2 regions of the Exiguobacterium sp. FD-YE-25-4 genome follow, and region 2 is predicted to be linked to the other one. Evidence: predicted binding sites of a transcription regulator. Region 2 holds the regulator's gene; the other holds the start of a gene.

Region 1 (3,461 bases), 1.4 Mb from region 2:
CCGAGCTCGAGACGGCACTTTATCAAAACAAGCTATCGGACGAGTTGCTCGCTGAACATTATCGCGCGTATCCGTTCCTTGACGATGTGGACATCGACATCGACACGTTCTTGTCGCCACACGACTATTATGTGACTACGGAGCGTGGCCAAGAGGACGAGGCAATCCTCGTCTTGACGCCAGAATATACAGGCAACGTCGTCGGGGACCTCGGTCGTCGCGTCATCGACGAGGTCGAGGCACGAGCAGCGGACGGGGAGACAGTGTACGTCTTGACACCGTTCAAAGAAGGGTTGCCGGAATATGAACGCCACAACCGTGTTCACGTGTACCGCGTTCGCCTGACGAGCCCGTTCTTGGAGCATGTGATGAACCAAGTTGCGGCTCAAAACGTGGCCTACGTCAAACTTGCACATGAGCTTGTCTCGAAAGTCACCTTCAAAGCGATCCATCAATTCGATTGGATGACGATTACAGCGGCACGTTCACTTGCGAAAGCACTACAAGTTCCGTTATACTCAACTATGTTGTCATTTGAAACGACTCGCAATCCGCATGGACACGGCGGACTGTTCGACGCAATCCATCGAATCGAGAGCAGCATCCTCGCTGAAGCCGATACGGTCTTTATTTGCGAACAACTGTCGACCGAGGAAGTCGGAATGCGCTATCCGATTGGCGATAACGTAAAAACCTGCCTGCCGCTCGATGCTTCGCCATACGGGCAGAAACGTTTGAAAAAGAACACGAAATAACCTTGCTTTTTCAAATAAAACTTGGTAGGATAATTGAGTATGCTTAGACTGTAAAGCAAAAGCACTTGATACAACATCAGTAAGATGGGAGTGAAAGAAATGCGCGTTAAAATCACACTAGCTTGCACAGAAACAGGCGATCGCACGTACATCACGAAGAAAAACAAACGTAACAACCCAGAGCGCCTCGAATTGCGCAAATACAACCCACGTCTCCGTCGTCACACGCTTTACCGCGAAGTGAAATAATGAGACTGGCCGTCACTCATGTGGCGGCCTTTTTTTTGAACAAGGGGGAATTGAAGTGATTGAAAAGAAACTACTCCGGCAAAATGTACATCGTCAAATCCGTGAACTCGACGACCGACCGGACCGGGACCGCGTCATCATACATACATTGACCGAACTGAAGGCGTGGCGAGAGGCGGATACGGTGGCCGTCACGCTCGCCCTCGATTTAGAGATTGATACGTTGCCACTCATTCGCTTAGCTTGGCAGGCAGGAAAATCGGTGTTCGTGCCGAAAGTTACAAAACAGGGACTTACGTTCCATGAAATTCATTCGTTCGAAGACCTTGAGCCGGGCGTCATGGGTATTTTAGAGCCGACGACGGTCGCGACGACGCGGACGATTGACGTCTGTATCGTGCCGGGACGTGTCTTTGACCGATCCGGGTATCGGATCGGCTGGGGTGGGGGGTATTACGACCGTTTTTTAGCGACGTATGAAGGTGTCACCATCTCGTTGGCCTATGACGTCCAACTGCTCGATGACATCCCGGTCGAGCCACACGACATTCCTGTCGAATTTATCGTGACGGAAAGGGAAACGATTCTATGCTCGCCATCTTTCTCGTAACTTGTCTGGTAGCCTTCGCCGGCTATCGTCTGCGCTCACTGACCCGTTCTGGGGCTGTCTTGACGGTCGTGACGGGTACAGTCATTGGGTACGGATTTGGTTGGTTCGGGCTCTATTTGCTCGGTGTCTTCTTTTCGACGTCATCGCTCGCCTCGAAATACCGTTCCCGCGACAAAGAGCCTGTCGATGAAATCGTTGAAAAATCGGGACCTCGTGACTTCGTTCAAGTGCTCGCCAACGGTGGTATCGGGATGGCGACGGCGCTCGGTATGTTGCTTACACCGAACGATGCCTGGTTATTCGCGTACATCGCTTCGATTGCGGCGGCGACGAGCGACACATGGGGCTCCGAGTTCGGGGTGCTCGCCAAACAAAAACCGCGCTCCATTTTGACGTTCCGCGAAGTGGAACCGGGAACGAGTGGCGGGGTGTCTCCGTTCGGGACGTTCATGTCGGTCGCGGGGGCAACGGTCATTATCGTCGCTTCGTTGCCATTTATCGATATCAGCTTACGGTTCGCCGGCTTGTTGATTGCTCTCGGGTTGACCGGAAGCGTTGTCGACACTCTCCTTGGGGCGACGGTTCAACGCAAGTTTCGTTGTCGTGTATGCGGTAAGCTGACCGAGAAGAAAGTCCATCATCACGAGCCGACGACTTACGTTTCAGGCTGGCGCTTTCTCGGCAATGACGCTGTCAACTTTTTGGCGATCGCCTCGGCGGCGGCGATTAGTTTCCTCTTGCTGCGATGAGGGTAGTACAGTCAGTGAAGATGTTTCAAATGAATGTGAATATTGTCACAATATTGCCAAACTGAAAACGGTTTCCCTTGTAGTGAGTGTTTGTGAATGATGTTACAATCTTTATGTAACAGACAAAACAAAAACATGAAACAGATTGTTCGAAGGGTGGAGAATCAATATGGAAACATTAAATCATGCTAAAGTAACACGCGTCGCGCTCGTCGGGGCCGGAGCGGTCGGTGCCAGCTTTGCTTACCAATTGACGACAGCTAGTCTCTGTGAGGAACTTGTGATCATCGATATCAACAAATCGAAAGCTGAAGGGGAAGCAATGGACTTGAATCACGGTGTCTCGTTCGCCTCTTCACCGATGCGCGTCTGGGCAGGAGACTACACAGACTGTGGTGCAGCAGATATCGTCGTCATCACTGCCGGCGCACCGCAAAAACCAGGTGAAACACGTCTCGACCTCGTCGAAAAGAACGCCAAAATCATGAAGTCGATGATTGGGGACATCATGGCATCTGGTTTTGATGGCATCATCATCATCGCCTCAAACCCGGTCGACATCATGACCCACTTGGCTTGGAAATATTCAGGATTACCGAAGCATCGGGTGTTCGGTTCAGGAACGGTACTCGATACGTCACGTCTTCGCTACATGCTCGGTGATTACTTCAACGTCGATCCACGTAACTGCCACGCTTACATTATGGGCGAGCATGGCGACACAGAGTTCGCGGCATGGAGCAACGCCCGTATTTACGGAAAATCGGTCGAACAGTTGCTTGAAGAGAATGACGAGTACACATGGGAAGACCTCGAAGATATCTACGTCAACGTTCGTGACGCAGCCTACCATATCATCGAACGTAAAGGGGCGACGTACTACGCCATCGGTCTTGGTCTCCTTCGTCTTGTCAAAGCCGTGCTTCGCAACGAGAACACGTTATTGACGGTCGGCGCGCACTTGGACGGTGAGTACGGTTTGAACGACATCCACATCGGGGTACCAGCGATCATCAACCGTCAAGGTGTCCGTCAAGTCGTGGAAATCGAGTTATCAGAAGAAGAAAAACAAAAGATGCATCATTCGGCAGAAGTGCT
Region 2 (3,461 bases):
GATCGGTTCCTCATAACCGATGGCGAGGTCGCTGCCGCTCAACACGTCGTTCCCGCTTTGGCGTTTGATTGCGAACGAGAGGACGGCACTGCGCTCGTCACCGTCCGGCGCTTCCATCCGGTCGACTTTCTCGAGACGTTTGCGGACGCTCTGGGCCCGCTTCGTCGTCGTCGCCCGGGCGATGTTACGCTGGATGAAGTCCTGCATCTTGGCGATTTCTTCTTGCTGGGACTCGAACTGCTTCTTCTCTTGCTCATAGATCGCGGCCTTCTGTTCAAGGTACTTCGTGTAGTTGCCGACGAAGCGACGGCTCCGGTGGCGAGACAGCTCATAGACGACCGAGACGACCCGGTCGAGGAAATAACGGTCGTGGGAGACGATGAGGACGGCGCCTTTATAACCGCTCAAATACTTCTCGAGCCAGCCGAGCGTCTCGATGTCCAAATGGTTCGTCGGCTCATCCAAGATGAGCAGGTCTGGACTTTGAAGGAGCATCTTCGCGAGGGCGAGGCGGGTCCGTTGTCCGCCGGAGAGCGTATCGATGCGGCGCTCGAAGTCGTCCGGATAGAAACGCATCCCGTGAAGGACGGAGCGTATCGTCGCCTCGTATTGATAGCCGCCGCGGTCTTTGAACGTATGCTGTTCTTCATCATAAGACGACAGCAGGCGCTCATAGGCGGCCGGGTCGTTCAAGATGCGCTCAGATCCCATGTCTTGTTCCATGCGACGGAGCGTTTTTTCCTGTTCAATTAAATCGGTGAAGACGGTGAGCATCTCGTTCCAAATCGTCTCGTTCGATTCAAGTCCTGAATCTTGGGCGAGATAGCCGATTGTCACATCTTTTGGCTTCATGATGTCGCCTGAGTCATAGTTATATTCCCCGGCGATGACTTTGAGCAGTGTCGACTTGCCGGCGCCATTCCGGCCGACGAGGGCGACGCGTTCGCCTTCTTGGATTTCGAGTTTGACGTTCTCTAAAATCGGCTCGACGCCGAATGATTTCGATAAGTTATTGACTTGCAGTAGGATCAAGTGAAAAAACCCCTTTCTCTCTATTTAGTATACTGTATTTTTTAGTCTTTTCAGGTATATTCGTTGAGTGGTTATGTGAATTCGTTTACAATCAAGGTGTATGAAATTAGATTCGTTTGAAACGCGTCGTAAAAAGGAGGCTCTTTCCGTTGAGTCAAAACGAACCAAAGATTCCGCAAGCGACAGCCAAACGGTTGCCACTATACTATCGGTTTATCCAAAGCCTGCATTCATCAGGAAAACAGCGTGTCTCTTCTGCTGAACTGAGTGAGGCGGTCAAGGTCGATTCGGCCACGATCCGTCGCGATTTCTCGTACTTCGGTGCGCTCGGTAAAAAGGGATATGGCTATAACGTACAGTATCTGTTAGACTTTTTCCGTAAGACACTGAATCAGGACGAGATTACGAACGTCGCCTTGGTCGGGGTTGGTCATCTCGGGACAGCTTTCGTCAACTATAACTTCCTTAAAAACAATAACACACATATCGTCGTCGGGTTCGACGCAGACGAGACAAAAGTCGGCACGACGATGTCCGGTGTCCCGATTCATCACGTCGATGAGATGGAACAGATTATGAAGCAAAACAAGATTGACGTCGCGATTTTGACGGTGCCGTCTGCCTATGCACAGCCTGTCGCGGATGACTTGGTCCGCTTCGGCATCAAAGGCATCTTGAACTTTACACCGGCCAGGCTTACTGTGCCGGATACGGTCCGCGTCCATCATATCGACTTGTCGATCGAACTCCAGTCGCTCATTTACTTTATGCAACACTATCCATCTGCTGAGGGGGTCCATCAATAATGGAATTACTATTATCGTCACTCGTCGTCGGTATTCCAGGCGGAGCAAGTCTGTTTGTCATCGCGATTATCGCGCTCATCATCTTCGGGCCGAAGAAATTGCCTGAGTTCGGCCGTGCCGCCGGACAGACGCTCCGTGAGTTCAAAAACGCCACGAGTGGCATGATGAACGAGCATGACGAGAAAGACAAGAAAGAAATTGAGAAGAAAGAGCAGTAAGCGATGAGCCATCAACCTGATCAAGAACGGGCACTGTCCGACCACTTGACAGAGCTGCGGAGACGACTGATGCTGTCGGCATTTGTCGTCTTTGCCTTCTTTTTGATTGCTTTGCCGAGTGTCAAATATGTGCTCGCCTATCTCCAGGCCGACCTCGTCGAACGAGGCCTTGAATTGAACGCCTTTGGGGTCGCGGACCCGCTCATGATTTACTTGAACTTGGCGCTCGTCATCGGGCTCGTCGCGGCTGGTCCGTTTCTACTGTATCAACTGTGGGCGTTTGTCGCACCTGGTCTGCATCCGAACGAACGGAAAGCGACGCTCGCTTATATTCCGATCATCTTTATCTTGTTCCTCGTCGGTTTGGCGTTTGCCTACTATTGGTTGTTCCCGCTCGTCCTCGATATCTCGACGGACCTCGGGCAAGACCTTGGTCTGACGCAAATCATCGGGGCGTCGAACTACTTCACGTTCTTGCTGCAACTGACCATCCCATTCGGACTGTTATTCCAGTTACCGGTCGTGACGATGTTCTTGACGCGCATCGGTGTCGTGACGCCGTACTTCCTGTCATCGATTCGGAAGTACGCCTACTTCGCCTTGTTCGTTGTCGCGGCCTTCATCACGCCGCCGGATTTGACGTCGCACCTCATGGTGTCGCTGCCGCTCTTCTTCTTGTATGAGATCAGTTTATCGATTTCCCGCATCACGTACCGGGGCGTGCTCCGTCGTGAGAAAGAGGCGATGGTGAAAGAACAAGTCGATTTGATGAAACAAATGAATGAGAAGTAAACACCATGTCATGCGACGTGGTGTTTTTTTGATTTTAGGGCTATTCAATTTTGAAAAAACAACTTAAAATTAGGAGGGTTAAATCAAAAAATGGATTATTTTTGAAAGTTATACATTCATAAACAGAAATGAGGAGACTGATGAAGAAGTGGTTATGGAGCATGCTCGTGGTGCTCGTCATGATGGTAGCACCGGGAGTTGAAGTCCGAGCAGAGGACTATGCCAAACCGGAAATCATTCCGGCTGGAGAAGTCGTAGGAAACGGCGAATATGTGTGGCGTTCGGGAGATCCGGAGACGCTAGTTCACATTGAGACCGGTGAAGAATATACGTTACCGATTCGCGTGTCTGCTGCTTATAATATGTATGCCATCGGAGACGGCCGATTTATGTTAAAAGGATGGCCGGAATGGGTGATGTGGGATATACGTACGAATGAAGCGAAGACATTCCCAATCGAAGCAGGAAGTGAGAATCGACTCGTCTCAACGAATGTAACAACAGGAATGATGTTATGGGCTGATGACGAAAAGTATATCATCACATCGACGTCAGGTGATATTCTCGGATCGCTCACGAAAGACAGCGATCCGGTATACAGTCTGCTCGATGA

The links. The regulator Rex, encoded in region 2, represses fermentation and respiration genes when NADH is low (regulators of the CRP and FNR family bind a similar motif). The targets are predictions, from matches to a motif close to TTGTGAAATATTTCACAA.
Region 1: the regulator Rex is predicted to act here: its motif matches at 2,397-2,414, upstream of AC13H5_RS09250 (L-lactate dehydrogenase).

The regions. Positions count from the first base shown of each region.
Region 1 is NZ_CM168041.1:1,777,096-1,780,556, reverse strand. Features, by position in the region: gene AC13H5_RS09270 (1,4-alpha-glucan branching protein domain-containing protein) at 1-755, shown strand, start outside; gene rpmG (50S ribosomal protein L33) at 840-1,004, shown strand; gene AC13H5_RS09260 (5-formyltetrahydrofolate cyclo-ligase) at 1,060-1,614, shown strand; gene AC13H5_RS09255 (DUF92 domain-containing protein) at 1,593-2,363, shown strand; gene AC13H5_RS09250 (L-lactate dehydrogenase) at 2,533-3,461, shown strand, end outside.
Region 2 is NZ_CM168041.1:383,480-386,940, forward strand. Features, by position in the region: gene AC13H5_RS02030 (ABC-F family ATP-binding cassette domain-containing protein) at 1-1,032, opposite strand, end outside; gene AC13H5_RS02035 (redox-sensing transcriptional repressor Rex) at 1,182-1,838, shown strand; gene AC13H5_RS02040 (twin-arginine translocase TatA/TatE family subunit) at 1,838-2,056, shown strand; gene tatC (twin-arginine translocase subunit TatC) at 2,060-2,848, shown strand; gene AC13H5_RS02050 (hypothetical protein) at 2,989-3,461, shown strand, end outside.